One region of the Pseudoalteromonas sp. NEC-BIFX-2020_015 genome, then DNA from elsewhere that is predicted to be linked to it. Evidence: predicted binding sites of a transcription regulator. Region 1 holds the regulator's gene; the other holds the start of a gene.
The links. Region 1 encodes sigma-54, which starts transcription at its own class of promoters, with help from an activator protein. Its sites were predicted from a motif close to GTTGGCACGNNNNTNGNNT; they were not measured.
Positions count from the first base shown of each region.

Region 2: flgB (flagellar basal body rod protein FlgB) is a predicted target of sigma-54. The motif match lies at 7,808-7,826, and genes of this name have one in related genera.

Region 1 is NZ_JABCJL010000024.1:20,714-32,439, reverse strand. Features, by position in the region: gene HH219_RS16250 (KpsF/GutQ family sugar-phosphate isomerase) at 1-614, shown strand, start outside; gene kdsC (3-deoxy-manno-octulosonate-8-phosphatase KdsC) at 614-1,165, shown strand; gene lptC (LPS export ABC transporter periplasmic protein LptC) at 1,162-1,716, shown strand; gene lptA (lipopolysaccharide transport periplasmic protein LptA) at 1,706-2,239, shown strand; gene lptB (LPS export ABC transporter ATP-binding protein) at 2,236-2,961, shown strand; gene HH219_RS16225 (RNA polymerase factor sigma-54) at 3,028-4,524, shown strand; gene hpf (ribosome hibernation promoting factor) at 4,554-4,841, shown strand; gene HH219_RS16215 (PTS sugar transporter subunit IIA) at 4,846-5,298, shown strand; gene rapZ (RNase adapter RapZ) at 5,319-6,161, shown strand; gene HH219_RS16205 (HPr family phosphocarrier protein) at 6,176-6,448, shown strand; gene mgtE (magnesium transporter) at 6,570-7,928, shown strand; gene HH219_RS16195 (YqaE/Pmp3 family membrane protein) at 8,836-8,994, opposite strand; gene HH219_RS16190 (BON domain-containing protein) at 9,056-9,613, opposite strand; gene HH219_RS16185 (LiaF domain-containing protein) at 9,940-10,596, shown strand; gene HH219_RS16180 (VOC family protein) at 10,805-11,221, opposite strand; gene pmbA (metalloprotease PmbA) at 11,463-11,726, opposite strand, start outside.
Region 2 is NZ_JABCJL010000008.1:18,513-30,238, reverse strand. Features, by position in the region: gene flgJ (flagellar assembly peptidoglycan hydrolase FlgJ) at 1-950, opposite strand, end outside; gene HH219_RS07740 (flagellar basal body P-ring protein FlgI) at 1,221-2,315, opposite strand; gene flgH (flagellar basal body L-ring protein FlgH) at 2,328-3,011, opposite strand; gene flgG (flagellar basal-body rod protein FlgG) at 3,029-3,817, opposite strand; gene HH219_RS07725 (flagellar basal body rod protein FlgF) at 3,839-4,603, opposite strand; gene flgE (flagellar hook protein FlgE) at 4,833-6,176, opposite strand; gene HH219_RS07715 (flagellar hook assembly protein FlgD) at 6,236-6,916, opposite strand; gene flgC (flagellar basal body rod protein FlgC) at 6,930-7,361, opposite strand; gene flgB (flagellar basal body rod protein FlgB) at 7,364-7,774, opposite strand; gene HH219_RS07700 (protein-glutamate O-methyltransferase CheR) at 7,925-8,755, opposite strand; gene HH219_RS07695 (chemotaxis protein) at 8,776-9,708, opposite strand; gene flgA (flagellar basal body P-ring formation chaperone FlgA) at 9,850-10,557, shown strand; gene flgM (flagellar biosynthesis anti-sigma factor FlgM) at 10,636-10,953, shown strand; gene flgN (flagellar export chaperone FlgN) at 10,946-11,377, shown strand; gene HH219_RS07675 (LPP20 family lipoprotein) at 11,527-11,726, opposite strand, start outside.

The DNA.
Region 1 (11,726 bases):
TGATCGCAATGACCGGCAATCCTGACTCATCAATGGCTACATGGGCTGATGTTCACGTATGCGTTAAAGTAAGCCAAGAAGCATGCCCGCTTGGCCTTGCCCCAACAGCAAGCACAACAGCCACGCTTGCTATGGGGGATGCAATGGCAGTTGCCCTACTGGAAACGCGAGGTTTTACTGCTGACGACTTTGCACTATCACACCCTGGTGGAAGTTTAGGCAAACGCTTATTGCTGTGCTTAAAAGATATTATGCATACTGGCAATACAACGCCTATCATCAAAGACACGCAATGTATTAAAGACGCGTTAATTGAAATGTCGGCTAAAGGCTTGGGCATGACCGCTATAGTTGATAATTCGGGTCAACTTGCTGGCTTGTTCACAGATGGTGATTTGCGCCGAATTTTAGAGCAACGAATTGATATTCACAGTACTTTAATTAGTCACGTAATGACCCGTTCTTGCACAACCGCTACAGCCGATATGCTAGCAGCCGAGGCGCTTAATATCATGGAGAATAAACGCATTAATGGCTTAATTGTCATTGATGAAAATCACCACCCTATTGGCGCACTTAACATGCAAGATTTGCTAAAAGCAGGAGTTTTATAATGCAATTTGCAGACTTATACCAACCACTTTCAGACGATGCGCAAACCCGCGCCAAAAAAGTTAAATTACTTATTTGTGATATTGACGGGGTATTCTCTGATGGCCGTATTTATCTTGGTAACCAAGGTGAAGAACTAAAAGCCTTCAATACTAAAGACGGTTTTGGTATCAAAGCGCTTATCAATAGTGGTTTTGAAGTAGCCGTGATCACAGGCCGCCATTCACAGATAGTTCAGCAACGAATGACTAGCCTAACTGTACCGCATATCTACCAAGGCCAAGAAAACAAGTTGCACGCTTATCAAGAGCTAAAAGATAAACTCCAGTTAAGTGACGAACAAATTGCCTATATCGGCGATGACGGTCCTGATTTACCGGTTATGGAACTGGTTGGCTTTGCAGTTGCTGTAAATGACGCACACCCGCTAATTAAGCGACTATCACATTACACAACAATGCTACCCGGTGGCTTTGGTGCAGTACGCGAGCTAACTGACCTATTAATGCTAGTTAATGGAAAACCATTGACCAGTGAAGGGACTAGCTCATGAATAGTGCGCGTTTAATATTAAGCGTATTATTTATAGGTTTTATGGCGTGGTTGTGGCTCCCGTACTTTAGCCAAACAACGACCACGGTAAAAAATCAAGAAGATGTGATAGCAAAACCTGATTATACCGCGGTCGAATTAAAGCAAACCGCATTTGATGAGCAAGGTAAAATTAGCCACAAAGTAACCGCAGCAAAAATGGAACTTTATCAGCAGTTAGGATTTACTTACTTTGAAAAGCCTATTTTTACTTTATATAATCAACAGCAAACGTGGCAAATCAATGCGCAAGAAGCCACATTATATGAAAATAACCAGTTGATTTTAGAAGGCAATGTTGTTGCTAAAAATCTCACAAACAACGCAATGATTAAGCATATTAATGCCGATAATATCTTGGTTGATATTGAACAACAAACCATGAGTTCAGAACAGCCTGTTGAATTAATCGGACCAAATTTAAAGACCACCGGACGCGGCCTTAGAGCCGACTTAAAAGCCGAAGTGGTAGAACTTATTAACCATACGCGAACCATATATTATGACCAATAAATTTGCTCACTTACTTGTAATACCTAGCTTGTTCATTGCCCTTTCAAGCTTTGCTGAAGGTACTCTTCCACTTGCAGAACAAGTATCGATAAGCGCTGATAAACAGCTTGCACAGCTGAAAAAAAATGTCGGTATTTTTGAAAAAAACGTAGAGATAATCCATGGTAATCGTCGTATCACAGCTGATCACCTAGAAGTGCACAAACGTGAAGATTTAGGTGATAATAAGCAGCTGCTTGTTGCCACTGGAAGCCCTGCATACTTTGAAGAAAAACAAACAGATGGCACAATTATGAGCGCCAGCGCCAATGAGGTTCGTTACGATGTTGATAAACGCTATTTAACTTTAATCGGTAACGCCCAAGTCACTCAAGCAGGTCAAAAGATTAATGCCAAAAGTATTACATACGACATGGACCAACAATTAATTAGCGCTGAAAAAGATGAAAATTCAGACGAACGAGTGCATACAATATTAGTCCCAGTAAACACTAAAAAAGATAACGAAAAAGGTCAGCCATGAGCACATTAAAAGCTGAGTTTTTAGCAAAAAGTTATAAAGGCCGCCAAGTAGTAAAAAATGTAGGCTTAGAAGTCAGCGCTGGCAGCATTGTTGGCTTACTTGGCCCTAATGGCGCAGGCAAAACCACCACTTTTTACATGATTGTAGGATTAGTGCCAAGCGACAAAGGTCAAATAAGCATAGATGATAACGACATCACCTTATTGCCAATGCACAGCCGTGCACGTTTAGGGATTGGCTATTTACCGCAAGAATCTTCGATATTTCGCAAACTGACCGTTTACCAAAACCTGATGGCGATACTCGAAACCCGTAAAGAGCTAAATAAACAAGCTCGTGAAGAAGCGCTTGATGGCTTACTTGATGAATTTAGCATTCAGCACATCCGTGATAGTCAAGGTATGGCATTATCTGGTGGTGAACGCCGTCGCGTTGAAATTGCTCGCGCTTTAGCCGCAAACCCTAAATTTATCCTGTTAGATGAGCCTTTTGCTGGCGTTGATCCTATTTCGGTGTTAGATATAAAGAAGATTATTGAACATCTTAAAAACCGTGGGATAGGCGTACTTATTACCGACCACAATGTACGAGAAACCCTTGATGTTTGTGAAAAAGCCTACATAGTTTCTCATGGGGAGTTAATTGCATCAGGCACTCCTGAGCATGTACTTGCCGACCAAACAGTCCGCGACGTTTATTTGGGTGAGCAATTTAGGCTATAAAGCCACGCCCGGCTAAGGTTCTGCTAGACTTAATTATGACAACAATAAAAGGATTGTTAGAGATACATGAGGCAATCACTCCAGCTGCGCATGGGCCAGCAACTTACAATGACACCACAACTACAACAAGCTATTCGTTTGTTGCAGTTGAGCACATTAGATCTTCAACAAGAGATCCAAGAAGCACTAGATAGCAATCCATTACTTGAGGTCGATGAAAATGACTTTGGTGATGAATCAGGTGGTAAGAACGAACAAAAACAAGATACTGATGATCAAACTGTCAGTGCCTCTGCTGATGACACGCCAAGTGAATACGAACAAGAAAGCAGTGAAGCGCTAGCAAAAGATACCGTAAGCGACGAAATGGCGATGGATGTTACATGGGATGAATACATGAGCGCCGCACCAAGCTCTTCATCAGGGCCAATGCCTGAAGATGAATCTATTTATCAAGGCGCTTCATCTGAAACCCTCCACGATCACCTTATGTGGCAACTACAGCTGACACATTTTAGTCCGACTGACGAAGCTATCGCGATAGCCATTGTCGAAGCGGTTGATGACTCAGGTATTCTTACATTAAGCTGTGAAGACATTGCTGAAAGCCTAAACAAAGGTAATAACGAAGAAGAAATTGAACTTGATGAAGTTCAAGCGGTATTAAAGCGTATTCAGTTATTTGATCCGGTCGGTATTGCTGCACGCAGCCTACCTGAATGTTTATGTATTCAGCTAAATCAATTTGATCCTGCAACGCCTTGGATTAGCGAAACAAAAATGATTTTAACTGATCATATCGATTTATTAGCTAGTCGCGACTATCGTACTTTGATGAAAAAGACTAAGCTAAAGGAAGATGAACTAAAAGAAGTAATGACACTCATCCACAGCCTTAATCCAAAGCCTGCGGATACCATAGTTCGAGAAGAGTCAGAGTACGTTATTCCCGACGTGTCAGTGAAAAAAATTAAAGGCCGCTGGGTGGTAGAGCTCAACCCTGATAGCATGCCAAAAATTAGAGTTAACAGCCAATATGCGGCGATGTCGCGCTCTGTAAAATCGAGCACTGACAGCCAATTTATTCGCTCTCATTTACAAGAAGCTAAATGGTTTATAAAAAGCCTAGAAAGTCGTAATGACACATTACTCAAAGTAACGAACTGCATTGTTAAACAGCAGCAAGGTTTTTTTGAGCATGGCCCCGAGGCTATGCGACCTATGGTATTAAACGATGTTGCTGAAATGGTTGAAATGCATGAATCAACAATCTCCCGGGTAACAACCCAGAAGTACATGCATACACCACGTGGTATTTTTGAGTTAAAGTATTTTTTCTCAAGCCATGTCAGTACCGAAAATGGCGGAGAATGCTCATCGACAGCAATTCGTGCACTCATAAAAAAATTGATTGCAGCAGAAAACTCAGCTAAACCATTGAGTGATAGTAAAATTGCAGATATATTGGCAGAGCAAGGTATCAAAGTAGCTAGACGAACAATAGCAAAGTACCGTGAATCGCTAGCTATTCCACCGTCAAATCAACGTAAAAGCTTGATTTAAGGCGTAAAACCACAAGAAGGAAAATGCTTATGCAACTAAATTTAACTGGTCGTCACGTAGAAATTACTGATTCATTAAGAGACTATGTAAACAATAAGTTTGCGAAGCTTGAGAGGCATTTTGATCACATCAACAATGTCCATGTTATTCTTGACGTAGAAAAGCTCAACCAAAAAGCAGAAGCAACATTACATGTCAGTGGCGCAGAGCTATTTGCCTCAACGCAGCACCAGGACATGTATGCCGCGATTGACGGGCTCATCGATAAACTCGACCGTCAAGTTATCAAACACAAAGAGAAGCACGCTCGACACTAACACTATGAAACTAAGTTCACTTACTTGTCAGGACTGCAGTAAAGCTGCGGTCCTTTTTAATAGCAAAAAACGTATCCTCGAATTTATCAGCCAATTGGCTCATGAACGGCTTCCTCACTTATCACAACAAGACATATTGAGTGCTCTATTAAATAGAGAAAAATTAGGTAGTACAGGTATTGGCCGTGGTATCGCGATCCCGCATGGTCGCATGAGTGGCGCACAAGAACCACTCGCTTTAATTTTAGTAAGCGAACAACCAATCAATTTTGATGCCATTGATAATCGCCCCGTCGATATTTTTGTTGCACTCATCGTACCTGATGGTGACAGTGAACTTCATTTAAAGACGTTAGCTACAATTGCTGATAAACTCAACGACAAAGAGTTTTGTAAACAAATACGTAGCGCAAAAACAGACCAAGATCTATATCAAGTCATTGTTGAACAGTCGTAGTTAAAAGAAGGAGAGTTTACATGGAATTAATTATCATCAGTGGGCGCTCAGGGTCAGGTAAATCTGTCGCTTTGCGTGTATTAGAAGACCTTGGCTATTATTGTGTTGATAATATCCCTGTAAACTTATTACCGTCGTTAGTACGCAGTGTATCTGATAACTACGATAAGATTGCCGTCAGTATTGATGTGCGTAACTTACCCAAAGAACAGCAAGAGTTTAATGATATTCTTGAGTATCTTCCGGGGTTTGCAAACCCAACTCTATTTTATCTAGACAGTGACGACCAAACGCTCATTAAGCGCTTTTCTGAAACACGCCGTTTACACCCACTTTCTTTAGATTCACTGCCACTTGATTTAGCCATTAAACAAGAAAAAGTGCTATTAGATGTACTCATTACCCGCGCCGACTTTATTCTTGATACAACCGATTTAAGTGTCCACCAGCTGGCTGAATCAATTCGCGAAAAAATCTTAGGCAAAAAAGATAAAAAACTGATCATTACATTTGAGTCATTTGGTTTTAAGCATGGCATTCCTAAGGGAGCTGATTATGTATTTGATGCGCGCTTTTTACCAAACCCACACTGGGAACCTGAATTAAAGCCACTAACAGGGCTTGATCAACCGGTAAAAGATTATTTAGCGAGTCACAGCATAGTGCAAAAATTCACATGGCAAATTCAAACTTTTATGCAAACATGGTTACCACACCTTGAACGCAATAATCGTAGCTACTTAACAATTGCAATCGGCTGTACCGGTGGACAACATCGTTCAGTGTATTTAGCACAAACCATTGGCGAAAGCTTTGCAATGAGCCATAGTAATGTGAAGATTCGCCATCGCGAACAAGAATAAACGAAGAGAAACCAATGCGTTTAGAAGATACATTTTTAATAGAAAATAAGCTTGGTTTACACGCCCGTGCAGCCAGTGTATTAGCGCAACTAGCCGTGCAGTTCGATGCCAGTATTACGCTTCATCAAGATAACAAAAAAGCCGCTGGAGATAGCGTATTAGGCTTAATGTTACTTGAAAGTAGCCAAGGAAAAGAAGTAAAAGTAGTGTGCGAAGGCCCCGATGCAGAACCCGCACTAGCGGCAATAGGGCAACTTATTGCACAGAAATTTAACGAGCAAGAATAGCTCGTAGTATCGCTTTACAAATTGCGATAAACTGAATAAGCATGTTGGTTATAACAATCAGCCTGCTTAATTATCGAAGTCTACCCTACCCTAAAAGTGTATTAATTATTTAAGGACGCCAATGCCTGAAGCTTTTGAACAAGATTACCCACTACAACAACTAAAACAAGTGACTAAGTCACTTAACAGTGGTCAGTTTGTTCAAGTTAGGCGTATGTTGGCAAAAACAGCTCCATGTGACACCGCATTACTGCTTGAGTCATCCCCCCATAAAACTCGTACCCAACTATGGCAACTAGTTGACCCTGATGTTCAAGGTGACGTACTCGAAGAACTCTCAGAAGATGTTCGTTTAGGTATTATCGCCCAAATGGAACCGGAGCATATTGCTGCGGCCACTGAAGACATGGGGCATGATGATTTAGGTGAAGTGCTAAGGAGCCTGCCTGACACTGTTTATCAAGACGTTGTTAGCGCAATGGATAGCCAAGACAGAGAACGCGCAACGCAAGCTCTTTCATATCAAGAGCGCTCTGCTGGTGCGCTGATGAATACAGATACCGTAACCATTCGTCCAGATGTCACTATCGACGTGGTACTTCGTTATTTACGCTTAAGAGGTGAACTACCAGAGGGCACCGATGACCTTTATGTCGTTGATAAAAACAACTGCTTTATAGGTGCTATGTCACTAACCACATTATTGACTAATTCGCCGGATAAGATCATTCGTGATTTTATGGATGAAGATTGTGAGTCCATTCCTATTTCAATGGATGAAACGGAAGTAGCCCAACTATTTGAGCGCCATAACTGGATATCAGCACCTGTTGTTGATGATAACGACCATCTACTTGGTCGTATTACAATCGATGATATCGTTGACGTTATCCGAGAAGACGCCGAGCATAGCCTATTAAGCTTGGCGGGTCTTGATGATGAAGAAGACACCTTTGCCCCCGTATTAAAAAGCTCTAAAAAACGCTCTATTTGGCTGGGAGTTAACTTATTAACAGCACTTATGGCAGCTATTGTTGCCAGCTTTTTTGAAAACACCTTAGCAATCCTACCTATCCTTGCTGTATTGAATGGCATAGTGCCTTCAATGGGTGGCGTTGCGGGTAGCCAAACATTAACACTTGTAATACGTGGTATTGCCGTTGGTCATATAAACCAAACTAACCAACGTTTCTTACTTATGAAAGAACTCGCTATTGGCGCGATTAACGGTATTGTTTGGTCAATTCTGATAGCAGGTGTAGTCGCAATTTGGCAGTGGGACTTTAAACTTGGTGGCGTACTCGCATTTGCAATGTTTATGAATCTAGTTGCTGCGGGCATCGCTGGTGCAAGTATCCCACTGATCTTGAAAAGAATGAAAATAGATCCCGCCCTTGCTGGTAGCGTAGTACTGACAACCGTTACAGACATTGTCGGCATATTCGCATTCTTAGGAACCGCAACCTGGCTGCTCGTCTAAGAGCGTACCTACACAAATTTAAACAGTGATTTTAACCATGGCTGTAGGCGGGAGCTTACCTCGCACACTGCCTGAAACAACACAGAAAAAGCATATATCCCGCCTAGTTTATTACTTACCTAGAATCTATTACTTTCCTAGAACCAAATATCTTTTAAAAATTCGCGCGGCATAAAGCTCCGCCTACACAAATTTAAACTGCTATGATTTTAACCACGGCCGTAGGCGGGAGTTTACCTCGCGCACTGCCTGAAACAACACAGAAAAAGCATATATCCCGACTAGTTTATTACTTTCTTAGAATCTATTACTTTCCTAGAACCGAATATCTTTTCCAAAAATTCGCGCGGCATAAAGACCCGCCTACACAAATTTAAACTGCTATGATTTAACCACGGCCTCAGGCAGGATTTACCTTGCGCGGATTTTCTTAAAATTTGGGACGTAAGTTAATACTGAAGAATTCTGGTGAGTCATAAGTGCATGCTCTCTATTAGTAAATAGCATGCACTTATAATTTGAATGTAAACATCCTAGCTAAAATCCTTTTTGATCCTTGTGCAAACACATACCTTAAATAGGCAGTTCCAAAAATGTCCGTATAAATATAAATATCCTTTTAACTCCTGAGCCAATCCTTGTAGTTTTTATTATCCTTAACTAATCAACTTGATTATTTGTTCATTCCTTGAGTCATATAAATAACTCGCTTCCACTGTTGCGCTGTCCATAACGCTTTTGGGAGGCGTGTTTTTTCTTCCTGATTGTGTTGCGCTACCTTTTCCATAAAGATCTCCTGCTACGCTTTATATACCCAAACAACCTCAAGATACAGAAATTCATATTTTGAAATGGTTTGAATATGCTACCGTCCTTGCTGTTCATTCCTTGTCGCTAACTAATAAATTTAACGTTTCGCAATAATGTATATTGCATGTATTAGGCCTGGAAAATAACCTAATAGCGTTAATAAAATATTAATCCAAAATTGTGCACCTAGGCCAACTTGTAAAAACACACCTAAAGGCGGAATTAAAACCGATAATAAAATACGTATTAAATCCATTGTTTACACTCCTTGTTATAAGAGTAGAAAGCCCAGCCTAGCTGGGCGTTTCTAACTAAAATTATTCTGCGATAATAGTTAAATTATCAACTACATCACGTACATCTTCAGCATTTTTAGCAATTTTAACCGCAAGTTGCTTTTCAGCATCAGAGTCTACTGTACCATTGAGTGTCACAACACCTTTGTCAGTATCTACATCAATATCTGTACCGCCAACTTCTGAGTTGAATAAATAACGTGTAGTAATAACAGTACTAATCTTTGCGTCAGTTAAGTCACTTTCAACGCTATCGTTATCGTTGTGCTTGATTTCAGCATTTTTTACAACGGTAAGCTCATTATTTACGCCCAGTACACCATCAAGACTTAGTACTAGTTCTTCAGCTAACTCTTTATCAAGCTCGCTTTCAACTTTACCTGTCAGTACAACCTTGCCATTTTTTACATCTGTGTTAATGTCAAAATTGTTTAGGTTAGTGTTCATTAAAAGAACTGTTTCCGCCTTTCCATCAATCCAAGCATCTTTACTTTCATTTTCCCAGCTACTTGCTTGAGCACTCATAGCAGTTGTACCAAGAACTAAAGCGGCAATAATAGATTTGTTAAATGTTTTCATAATCTTTTTCCTTTTGATTTAAGACAATTAGAGTAATGCGAACATCAGGCCAACTTTTTAAACTTTTAATATCAACAACTTAAGAGGAATCTAGTTTATCTCTCTTTCCACATGTGGTAATAATTTACAGGCTATTAAGTAATTTGTTCTCATGGTTGTTAAATAAACCAATTAATAGTGTTGTTCGTTAATATTTCATTAATTTAAAAAGGTAAAGTATCTTTGAAATAAATAAACAGCTGATTTTTAACAACTAAAAAAATGGCCTAAGCTTTGCTTTACAAAAGAGCCATTACAAAACAACATAGTCACTCAAAGGAAAACTCATGACTGTAAAATTAGAAGATCGCCCAATTGAACAAGTGCGTGAACAAGTTATTGATCAATTAATCTATAACTACAGCCACGCGGTTATTTCTGCAGAAGCCTTTGAGCGTCGATTGGACCAAGCAATGGAAGCCACAAACAACCAAACTCTAATCGATCTGGTGAGTGACTTAGAATTAAAAGCCGACAGTAGCTATCAATCTGAAAAACGTGCCCAGTTTTCTCCTAACTACAGTAACAACACTAGTGATGAAGGACTGCACCTACGTAGTATTCTTGGGTCAAACGAACGCAGTGGCCAGTGGGTTGTGCCAAAGGTGATCCATCTTACTAACCTACTTGGTTCAATAGAATTAGATTTTACAGATGCTATTTTTCAGCACCAACACATTACTATCCATGTAAATTGCTTATTAGGCAGTGACGAAATTTATGTACCTGAGCATGTTAACGTGGTTTCTAAAATATTCAGTGTTGTTGGTAGTGTCGAAAATAAATCGGTGTCGCTCAATAAACATCAAGGGCCAACAATTACCATTGAAGGCAAAGTGGTGCTTGGCTCAGTTGAAATAAAAATTAAACGCACAATAAAAGAAAAGTTTGTCAGCTTTGCCAACAGCCTAAAAACAAGCTGGCAAGGAAAAGATAAGTATTAAAGCGCGCTCCTACGTGCAGGTATATCGTAGGAACAGGCTTCAGCCGTGATAATGGTTATGTTTGACCGTTAATATTCTGCTTGAATACCGCATGAAACCTATCGGCGCTAAAGCGCTCTCCTACGTGCGGGTATATCGTAGGAACAGGCTTTAGCCGTGATGATAGCTGTGTTTGGCTGTGATGATTCGGTTTGAATTTTGTTCCAAATCATAAATCGTTATTTCGCTCACAGGGAATATCACTTAAATACTCAACAAACTCTACTTCAAAACCAGCAGGATCAATAAAGTACACATTTTTCCTGAATGGATTATCTGCACCTGGTTTAGCAATGCTATAACCCGCATTTTCTAAACGCGAAATAACCGCAGCTATATTACTAGTCACATAAGCAAAATGCGCAAGGCCAACTTGGTGTCCTGTTAGATTACGATTAGGTTGCTCACCATTATCGCTAAGTGCTAGATACTGGCGATCATCTCCAAAGTGCAACCATTTACGTGGTTTTCCATGCCAATCACCTCGCCCTTCGCTTCTGATTGACCAATGTGGAAAAGCGGCCTTATAGAAATGTAGCATCTCATCAACATTACTCACCACCAAATTTACGTGCTCTAAATACATAATAAATACCCTTTATTTAAAATAATTTAAGTCACAATAAAACCTCAACAATAGTTGAGGTAAAGTGTTTTTATTTAAAATTGGATAATAAAAAGATAACCGATTTGCGCGGCATAAAGCCCCGCCTACGCAAATTTAAATATCTGAGTTAATCATACCTGTAGGCGGGAGTTTACCTCGCGCAATGTTATGCTTATGGCTTACGGCTTACGGCTTACGGCTTACAACTTCAAGCTTTAACCTAACTTCCCGCAACCTGCATTTGTTCAATCAATACCGAGCCTGTTTGAATACCACCACGACGCTCTATATCGCCACCAATTCCACTAATTGCCTTAAACATATCTTGTAACTTACCGGCAATGGTAATTTCACTCACTGGATATTGAATTTCACCATTTTCAACCCAGAAACCCGCTGCGCCACGAGAGTAATCACCCGTTACTGTGTTAACACCTTGGCCCATTAGCTCTGTAACCAATAAGCCTGTGCCCATTGTTTTTAA
Region 2 (11,726 bases), on a different contig from region 1:
CGAACCAATGTTGCCGCCAATGTTTTAAGCTCAGTGCGATTAAGTACCTGCTTAATTTTATCGGCATAATTGGGGTCGGTTGCATACCCCGCTTTTTGTAATGAATCTAAAAAAGCGGCAGGTTTTGCGGTATTTTGTAAGGCTTCTTGATAACGTGGGTTTTGCGTCAAAAATTCAACAAAGTCATTTACACTGTCTTTGATTGAGTCATAGGCTCTAAAGCTAGCCTGTTTTTTAACAGGCATACCTTCTTCAAATTCAAGTGTAACTTTACTGGCTTTATCACCTTGCCAGCTTCTATCTGACTTAATATTGAATAAATTAAATGAGCTATTACCATCACTTTTATTAATAATGTGTTTACCCCAGCCAGTCTCAAGTGCAGCTTGTGCAACCATTACAGCAGGGTTTAACCCTATTTTTTCTGCGGCTGTTTTAGCGTGCTCCCACACACTTGAGATAAACTCTTCAGCATTTTCAAACTGTGGTTTTTGCTGCTTTTGCGCTTTACTGGCAGAGGCTGAGTCAACGCTAGCATCAGTACTTTTACCGTTTGCACGGTTATCACTTGAAAACTCATTAACTGAGCGCAGTACAGACCCTGGCATAAAGTTTTTAGTATCTGGGGAGAGTTGTTGAACAATAATATCAGCCAAACCTAGCGAGCCTTTTGAAGAAAGCTCAACGGATAGTTGCTGGTCATGCATTTCTTCAAAGAACTTTACACCGCTTGAATTAAATGGACTTTCTTTATCCTCAAAGGCTTCATTTGCTTTGCGCATACTTTTAAGCAACATTTGCGTAAAGATAGATTCAAATTGTGCCGCTGCTTTTTTCAGCGCTTCTTTAGACGCTTCAGGCGAAGCCCCGCCCTTTAAGGCCTCTTGACGAAGTGAGTCAAGATTCCCTAAATCAAAGAAGTTTTGTTTATCGAGATGATTAGTATCCATCAGCAATTTGACACAATAGTTAATAATACTACTAACAATGCAATAATTGAGCCAAATATCATATTGGCGTGTTGGCGTGTTGGCGTATTGGCGTGTTGGCGTGTTGGCGTGTTGGCGTGTTGGCGTGTTGGCGTGAAAGTAAAACAAGTATGCTAGGTGGTTACAAAGTAAAGTTAGCCTCGGCTAGATTTTTTATCCAGTAAACAAATGTCTACAATATCGCGAAGGCGGTAATGTAGACATTCGTGAATGTCACTAATAGATCACATGTTAAATCACAACAAGCTGTCCATTTATTGCCCCAGCTTCTTTTAGTGCTTCTAAAATGGCCATTAAATCACCAGGTGCTGCGCCCACTTCATTAATAGCACGCACTAAGTCATCAAGGCTTACACCTGGATTAAAAACAAAAGCACGCGAATCATCTTCGTTCACATCTATTATACTTTGATTAGTAACGACCGTTTCCCCTTCAGCCAGTGGGTTTGGCTGCGCCACATTTTGCTGCTCTGCAATTGTTACCGTTAAACCACCATGAGTAATTGCCGCAGGTTGTAATTTTACATTTTTGCCAATCACAATCGTACCAGTGCGCGAATTAACAATGATTTTTGCGGCGGTATCAGCAGGCTTAAACTCTAAATTTTCAAGTGTTGATAAGTAAGAAACACGTTGCGATGCATCTCTTGGAGCAATTACACGTATTGATGCGGCATCTATCGCTGTTGCGCTATTTGGCCCGACCAGATCATTTATCACCTGCTCTAAACGTTTTGCCGTTGTAAAGTCAGGGCGATTTAAATTAAATGTAATGTAGTCGCCTTGCATAAAAGGGCTTTTAATCGCACGCTCCACCGTCGCACCATTTGGAATACGCCCCACTGTGGGTGTATTTATAACAACACGGCTACCATCGGCCCCTTCAGCGCCAAGTCCACCAACAATTAAACTCCCTTGCGCTATTGCATACGTATTACCATCAACCCCTTTTAGAAAGGTTTGAATTAAGGTACCACCACGTAAACTACCCGCGCTGCCAATTGAAGAAACGGTAATATCAATTCTTTGTCCTGGTTTTCTAAATGCGGGCAATTCTGCATGGACTGCAACAGCAGCCACATTTTTAATTTTTGGTTTTAAAGTAGCTGGTAATGTAATACCAAAACTATTTAACATACCTTTAAAGCTTTGTTCAGTGAATCGGCTTTGCTCACCAGTGCCAGGTAAACCTACAACCAAACCATACCCTACGAGTTGATTTGAACGAACACCTTCAACCATTGATACATCTTTAATACGCTCTGCAAAAACATTGGCGTGCCAACCTAATAAGCAAAGAGTAATTAATACTTTAAAGCCATTCATAATAACGATCCTTTAAAAAGGGAACAGTGCACTACTGAAGAACTGCGTTAACCAACCCGCACTTTGAGACTCTTGTAATTGCCCTTTGCCTGAATATTGAATTCTCGCATTAGCAATGCGATTAGAGGTAACTGTATTATCTGCAGTAACATCTTGTGGACGCACAAGCCCTTCGAGTCGAATAAACTCTTCACCTGTATTCAACGTCAGCCACTTTTCACCACGAATCACTAAATTTCCATTTGGTAACACACGCATTACGTTTACTGAAATATCACCAAATAAACTATTTGATTGGTTTGATTTTAAATCGCCATTAAAAGACGAGCCACTGCCAATGCCAAATTGAATGCTATCGCCACCAATATTAACCGGCAACCCCCCTAACCCAACAACAGGATCAAGACTTGCGTCACTTGTTTTATCAGTTTGAGTTTTTGCAGCTTTTGATGACTGTGTTGACTCTTGCAGTTTCACCGTAATAATATCGCCTGTGCGCAGTGCTTTTTTATCTGAATAAAGATCATTCGATAAATAACTATCAAATAGTGAACCTGTCGCTACAACTTGCTCTGTTGCAGGCTCTGGATACATAGGCGCATAGTAAGGGTCATCCTGAACCACATCAGTATTTTGGCTTGTCATACAGCCACTTAAAAATAATACACCCGTTAAGGTTATGGTAAAATTACGCATCACTTTGCCCCTAATCATTAAAGTTGCTGATTGATATAACTCATCATTTCATCCACAGCTGAAATAACTTTTGAGTTCATTTCATAAATACGCTGCGTCTCAATCAAGTTAACCAATTCTTCGGTCACATTAACATTAGACGTTTCTAATGCGCCTTGTACCACAGAACCTAAGCCTTCAAGACCTGGATTACCTTGCACTGGAGCACCACTGACGGCAGTCTCTGTATATAAGTTTTGACCAACAGGCTCTAAACCCGATGGATTAATAAAATCACTAATTGTTAGCTGCCCAATCACGACATTCTCAGCCTGCCCTGCAACACGTACAGATACTTCGCCGTCTTGCGAAATTGTGATGGACTGTGCATCATCAGGTACATTCATTTCAGGTTGAACCGGAAAACCTGCACCAGCGGTTACAATTCGACCATCTTCATCTGTCGTAAATTGGCCGTTTCGCGAATAGGCAATATTGCCATCTGGTTGTAGTATTTCGAAAAAACCAGGACCCGAAATCATCCAATCTAAGGAGTTTTCAGTGGTCAACATATTACCTTGAGAAAAGTTCTTTTGGTTGGCAACAACCTTAGCACCCGCACCAAGCATTAAACCTGATGGCATTTCTGTATCTTGCGATGAACGACCACCCGGCTGGTTAATATTTTGATAAAGTAAGTCTTCAAACACCGCTCGGCTCTTTTTATAACCGACAGTACTGGCATTGGCTAAGTTATTTGAGATCACCGAAATATCGGTTTGTTGGGCATCTAAGCCTGTTTTACTGATCCACAATGCAGGATTCATTTTTGTGTCCTCTCAATAAGGTTAAACAATGCGCATCAACTGAGTTTGACGTTCGTCAATTTCTTCAGCTGTTTTCATTAACTTAACTTGTAATTCAAATTGGCGTTGATGGCTTATCATATCCACCATCTCATGTACGGGATTCACGTTTGACATCTCTAACATACCGCTCATCACTTTAACGTTTGGTGAGATATCACAAAACCCACATAAATCATCAATGAGTAACTCAGGCTTTGGTCTAAACAGGCCATCATTGCCTTTTTCAAGTTCAGAGTTATTTGCCTTAATGACCTTAAGGCGATCAACCACTTCTAAGAAGTTTGCTGGCGCACCTTGCGGGCGAACCTGAATCGCTCCGTCTTCACTAAACTCTAATTTTTCAATTGGTAACGGCAAAATGATCGGGCCACCCTCACCTATTACCTGACGACCATGACTCGTTATTAAAGCACCATCAGGGGTGATATTTAGTGTACCAACTTTGGTATAAGCTTCTTTGCCTGATGCATCTTGAACACTTAGCCAACCTTTATCGCTCAAAGCAATATCTAAATCACGGCCCGTTTCAACGATACCGCCTGAGGTCATGTTTGAACCTGGTCGCTCTTGCATTGAGAAAACGCGGGTAGGTAAACCTTCTCCAAAAGCTTGCATCGAACGAGCTTGTGCAAAGTCCGCTTTAAATCCAGTCGTATTGGCATTTGCTAAATTGTTTGCTTTGAGCGCGAGGCCCCGCATACTTTGCTTAGCCCCAGACGCTGCAATGTAGACCATCTTGTCCATAACATCGACTCACGTTAAAATTCTATAACGTAATAAATGCAAGATAAGTGCCACAATAAATTGACGCTAATTTAAGCTAAGGCCCACGGGCAAAGAATAAGAATAAATTAGGCAAAGCAGTAATCAAATCGGGGGATTAAAAAAGGCCGCCAATTGCAGGCAGCCTAGGTGTCGGATCGTAAATAAGAACCTTACAGTATTAACTCTTAACTTAAGTTCAAGTTAATGATTAACGGATCTGCAAGATTGCTTGTTGTAATGTAGAGTTAACTTCAAGTGCACGTGAATTTGCTTGGAAGTTACGTTGTGCACTGATCAAATCAACCAATTCATTGGTTAAGTTTACATTTGACTGCTCTAGAGCCGATGAGTTAATTGAACCCAATGTACCTGACCCTGGCTCACCAGCAATTGGCTCACCCGATGTTAAGCTCTTTTTCCATGAAGTATCACCTGCTTGCTGTAGGCCCTGTGAGTTTGAAAAGCGAACCATAGCCACTTGGCCTAAGAATGAGGTATCACCATTGCTGTATGACGCAACGACCTTACCATCTGTACCAATATCAATCCCCGCTAAACGCCCCACTGTCGCACCATCTTGTTCAAGTGCTTTAACTTCAAAACGACTTGCGTATTGAGTCGGTACTTTATTACTCGTACCTGCAGAGTCACGCCAATTTACCGTAATTTCGTTCGGAAATTGTGCGCCATTACTCAATAAAGTGCTTAAACCTGCCGCAGCACCTGATGGCAATACTACATCAGGAAAAGTTGTTTCTGGCGCTGCTACATCAGGTAAACCTGCGGCAGTAAATTGCAATGAATCAATCGGGGTATGTGCTCCAGTTGCTGTTGCAGCACCCGTTATATCAAACGGTTGTTTATCCATCGTGGCATAAACACTCCAGCTATTTGCATTGGTCGCAGGATCTTGCTTTACAAAAAATAACTGCGCAACGTGAGGCTGACCTAACGAATCATAAATTGTTGTAGACGTTGACGAGTTATAACTCGTGCTATCGGTAGGATCAAATGTAGAAGTAGTAGGCACATCTGAACGCGAATCTAAATTCATTGAGCTATAAATATTGCTCGTATGACGCGGTGCTCCTGATGCATCAGGGATCTGAATCGGTGAAGTCGTACTTAAACTTACAGATGTTGTATTGCCTGTAGAAGGGTCAACAGGGAAGCCTTGCAAGTAATTACCACGTGCATCAACAACAAAGTTATCTTTATTGAGCTTAAAAGCACCTGCACGAGAATATGAAAAATCTTGCGATGCTATATCTTCACTCATTGCAAAGTAACCTTCACCCGTGATTGCTAAATCTAATGAGTTTTGAGTAAACTTAAGTGAACCTTGGTGGAATTGTTGCGCCACCATGGTGGTTTGTACACCATCACCATTTTTTGTTTTGCCCGAGCTAAAAACTGACGATGCATACACATCAGCAAATTCAGCGCGCGACTCTTTAAAACCGGTCGTATTTACGTTAGCAATGTTATTTGCAGTTACATCCAAATCTTTTTGTGCGGCTGCAATGCCAGTTAATGCAATATTGAAGCTCATAATTCACCTCTAATCTGTCAATGTTTAGCCGAAAGAAGGCTAACTAATTATTAAAATTTCTACGCGATTTCTGCAACGTCAGTTAGCCTAACCGCACCTTCTTTTGTGTTAACGATAATGCCATTAGCACCATTAATATTCACACTTTCGATATTCTTAAAAGTTGCAACAGGTAAACTTGTAAACTCACCATTAAGCTGCCCTTCTGCTTTAATTTTGTACTCACCTGGAGGTAAACGTTCCCCATCGGCATTTTTACCATCCCATGCAAAACGCACAGCACCCGCTGGTTGAGCCCCCATATCAATGGTACGTACCAACTGCCCTGAAGAATCTTCGATTCGTAGCATCAAGCTTTCAACTGGGCCTTCAGCAACAGCAGTCCCGCGAGCATCACCTGTGTCATTCAAATCTAACTTATCAGACTCTAATAACGCCTGCTTACCCACTAGAGTTGAGGCTTGTAATGCTGAATTCGATGTCATTGACGCTGCCAGTGACTGAAAGTTGCTATTTAAATTCGAGATCCCTTCAGCCATAGTAAAACTGGTCATCTGTGCGATCATCTGATCATTGTCGGCCGGCTTACTAGGATCTTGAAATGACAACTGTTGAGTTAGCAGCGAGAAAAAATCTTCTTGCGTTAACTCATCGCTTTTTTGCTCGCTCGCTACCTGTTTATCTTGCCACTTGAGCGAATCTAAATAGGTTGACGATGCTGTGCTGATATCGTTACTCATAACCTTTCCTCAATTACCGCTGCCCAAGCAACAGTGTTTTGCTTAACATTTGCTTTGCTGCATCAGCAACTTGCACATTTGTTTGATAAGAGCGTGAGGCAGAAATCATATTAGCCATTTCTTCAACGACGTTAACATTAGGTTTGTAGATATAACCATTTTCATCCGCACTTGGATGGTTCGGGTTATATTCTATTTGCAGTGGCTTATTACTCTCCACGATCCCTAACACTTTTACGCCAACAGACGACCCCTGTTTGTTGCCGTGCGATTCCGATGCTTTACTCAACTCCGCAGCAAACACAGCGTGGCGTGCTCGATAAGTCTTGTCTTGGCTTGAGCTAATAGTATTGGCATTAGAAATATTACTGGCTGTGGTATTTAAGCGTACATTCTGTGCACTCATACCTGTACCTGAAATATCGAAAACGTTATATAAACTCATGCTTAGGCTCCTTGACTACCGAGGGCTTTTTTAAGGCCTTTAATTTTACCGCTCATAAACTGCAGGCTTGCCTGATACTCTAATGAGTTCTTTGTATACAAGTTTCGTTCCACTTGTATATCCACTGAGTTACCATCACCTGTATCTGTTTGATTTGGCGAGCGAAACATTTCACTATTACCTACATAACGACTGCCGCCGGCAATGTGTTTAGCGTTGGTTGTTACCATGCTGTTGCCGCTTTGCTGGTGGCTTTTTGCCGTTTTAAGTGCAGACGCAAAATCGATATCTTTCGCTTTATAGCCTGGCGTATCAGCATTAGCGATATTGGTTGCTAATAACTCTGCTCGCTGCGAACGGATCAACATTGCGTGAGGATGCACCCCAAATGCTTTATCAAAACTGATAGCCATAACCATCTCCAAAAAATTGACTTAAGATGATTAATGCAAAAGGCGAGCCAGTTTAATGAACACAATAAAGGAAGGATTAACTTATTAATTATAAAGAAAAACGGTGCTTATACGGCACCGTTTTTTTAGGAGTAGCTAGAAGTGAATTAGTTATTTTTTTTGATAAATAATTCCAGGGTTGCACCTAACCATATCAAACTCATCACTGAGTCCCGACATTGACTCTGACGCTCCTAAAAACAAAAAGCCCTTAGGATTAAGCGCTTGAGCAAATTGGGCGATAATTTTTGCTTTCACTTCAGGTGAAAAATAAATCAATACGTTACGGCAAAAAATAATATCAAACTTCCCCATCAGCGCATACGAGTCCAATAAATTTAGGTGTCTAAAACTAACCAGTTTTTTAATAGGATCGACAACCTGCGCCATGCCATTGCCGCTGTCTTTAAAAAACTTTTTACGGCGCTCTACTGACAAACCACGAGCTAAAGCGAGTGAATCATATTCTGCATGTTTACACATATCTAGCATCGTATTAGAAATATCAGTACCAATTATCTGAGCACCCATTTTTAATACACCAGGCTGCTTAGCCTGAAATTCAGCAACCGACATTGCAATTGAGTACGGCTCCTGCCCAGAAGAGCTCGCCGCAGACCATATTTTTAATGGCCTACGTAACTCTTTATGCTCAGGAAACAATTTAGATTGCAATAACTCAAAAGGATATTGATCCCTGAACCAAAGTGTTTCATTTGTTGTCATTGCATCAACAACTGCAGCGCGTAACTGACGCTCATGTGGGCTGAGTGTTTTACTAACCAATTGCGAAAGCGATTCAACTTTAAAGCGCACCATTAAAGGCGCAAGTCTACTTTTAACTAAATAAAGCTTATTATCGCCTAACACAATGCCGCATTGTTGCTCTAAAAAAGAACGAAATTGATTATACTCGCCTTGCTCTAAATGCTTATTTTCCAAAGTAACACCACCTATCAGAATTAGTCACAATGAACCCATTTTTTTACTGCTGTTGCCAATTCATCTGGGTTAAATTTTGCAATAAAGTCATCAGCACCGACTTTTTCAATCATTGCTTGATTAAACACACCACTAAGCGATGTATGTAAAATAACATGTAACGGCGCAAGTTTTGGATCAGCTTTAATTTCAGCGGTAAGAGTATAGCCGTCCATTTCAGGCATTTCTACATCTGAAATCAACAAACCAACACGTTCAGTAATATCATGTTTGCAATCAAGTTCTGCAATTTCACGAAGACGAATTAATGCCTCTTTACCATTTTTAGCGAGTTCAGTTTGAACACCTAAGGGTTCCAGAGCACGTTTTACTTGGTTACGCGCAACGGCTGAGTCATCAGCAATAAAGACGATACGCTCACCTAAGTCTTTTTGAATTTCACCATCACTAGCGATTTCGGCGCTAACTTCTGTATTTACAGGGCAGATTTCATTCAAGATTTTTTCTACATCAAGAATTTCAACCAACTCATTTTCAATTTCGGTCACTGCCGTTAAATATGAATATCGACCAGCCCCAGATGGCGGCGGCATTATTTTTTCCCAATTCATATTAACAATACGTTCAACACCACCCACTAAAAACCCTTGAACGGAGCGGTTATATTCAGCAATGATGATAAAACTATCTTTTATATTTTCGATTGCAGGGCCACCAACGGCCATAGATAAATCAATAACAGAAATTGTCTGCCCACGTATATGTGCAACACCTCGAATATACGCATTTGATTTTGGCATATTGGTTAAAGGAGGGCATTGTAGTACTTCTCTCACTTTAAACACGTTTATACCAAAGCGCTGCCGCCCTCTTAGCTTGAATAATAATAATTCAAGGCGGTTTTGCCCAACCAACTGAGTACGTTGGTTCACTGAGTCTAAAATGCCTGCCATTTCAATCTCCTAAAGAAAGCGAATAATAACGGAACAATAATTGCTTTCCTTCTTTAAAGCTACATAACATCGCGGGAGCGTCTATTCTTTGACGCTAAATATATATACCCTGTTTTCAACAATAAGCATAGTCGAAACATTATGAGTTTGTTAAAAAAAAGCCGAAGATACAGTGTTTTTTATTTTCTTGCTAGCCAATTTCTAGTATCACCTCTATACGCTCAATCTTACAGCAAGGAAGAATTACAAGAACTTGCGGTTTCGTATGTGGCTGATCAGTTAGGCCCTTCGCACCCAGAAACTCGCCAACTTAACGCACTCACCTTGGATAGCAGAATCCCTGATCGCAGTTGTCAAAGTCAACCTGTACTAACCATTCCAACAGAACCGCCCTTTAATCGTCAGGTCACAGTTCAAGTTAAATGTGATGATACGAATAGCTGGAGCCAATATGTTCACGTACGTGTCGTTGAGCTTTCTGCAGTAGTGGTAGCCAGTGAAAACCTCGCCAGGGGCGAAGTTATTCAAGATCATCATTTAAGTTTAATTATGAAGCCTAAACATTTTGTTAGAGTTCAGCATCTCCAAGACACACAGTTACTGATTGGCAGTCGTAGTAAACGAAATATACGCAGTGGTTTTCCTATTTCTATGAACCAAATATGTATGGTTTGCAAAGGCGACAACGTCACTATTTTTGCTGTGATCCGAGGGTTAAAAATTAAAGCTTCAGGTTTAGCCCTTGAAGATGGTACTTTAGGAGAGCAGATAAAGGTTAAGAATAAAAAATCAGGGAAAATTTTAAATGCCCGTGTTGACGGTGTAGAGTCTGTGCAGGTAAATATTTAAATTTCCATATTTATGCTAAAGTAACTAACATATATGCCGATAACTAGGCATCAGTTGGGTAATGTATAGGTTAAAATCATGGTAAGCCAAGTAAATAAAGGTCAACAACAGGCTAATGTGTTGGCCAATGCTAAACAGCAAAAAGTTGATTTACAAAATAATAGTTCACAAACAGCAGTGCAAACGGCGGCTCCTAAAGCTGCAACTGACTCTGTTAGCTTAACACCTCAAGCTCAGCAGCTTAAATCACTGCAAGAAAAAACACAGCAGTCATCTGGCTTTGATAGTAAAAAAGTTGAAGAGCTGAAAAAAGCAATCAGCGAAGGTAAATATCAAGTTGATACTGAAAAGTTAGCAAAAAGCATAGCTTCATTTGAGTTTGATGTGTATGGCTGATCATAATTCTTTAATATGCTCTAAGCTCACAATGCAGTTAAATTGCTTAACCTCATTGGCCAGTATTTTAGATGATGAATTAACAGCCATTGCATCTCGCCGTGGTGAAGGATTAAAAGATCTTGCCCAACAGAAGCTTAGTTTTTTAAGTAAAATTCAAACGCTCGATAAAGAACTAAAAACCTTAATGACGACTAATGATGAGCAATCAGCTGAACTCCCTGAACTTATTCATAATGTCCGAAAGCAACTAGAGTTTTGTAAGAAAAAAAACGACGTTAATGCTCATGCTGCTCATCAAGCAAATTTAACAGTTAGACAATTGAAAGATATATTAATTGGCGCGCCAACATCTATGACTTATGACCAAGGCGGCAGTGCTGTTCATGGTAATAATGAATTAGTTAGAAATCTAAAAGCATAAGCTTCTTCGTAACCAACACTTAAGATTATATTAAGCATTCCCTACTGCATCCAAATTTTAATGAAAGCGGCCCGTCATTTCTTTTAAAAAAGTCATACTTAGCACATATCAATAAAAATATAGCGCCTCGGGCATTGCATAACAAACTCTTAGTAATACGTTACTTTTTTAACTTCTCTTGGCTTAATTTCACCAATATATAAATCATGTACCCGCTTCATATCAAGATGCAACTCTGTAGCGTAGGTGTCGCCAACAGCATATGTTTTAACGACCTGCGCGCCTTTAATCACCCCTTGAACTTGACTTTGTAGCCGATCATTTTGCGCAATACTGCCTTGCACTGTTG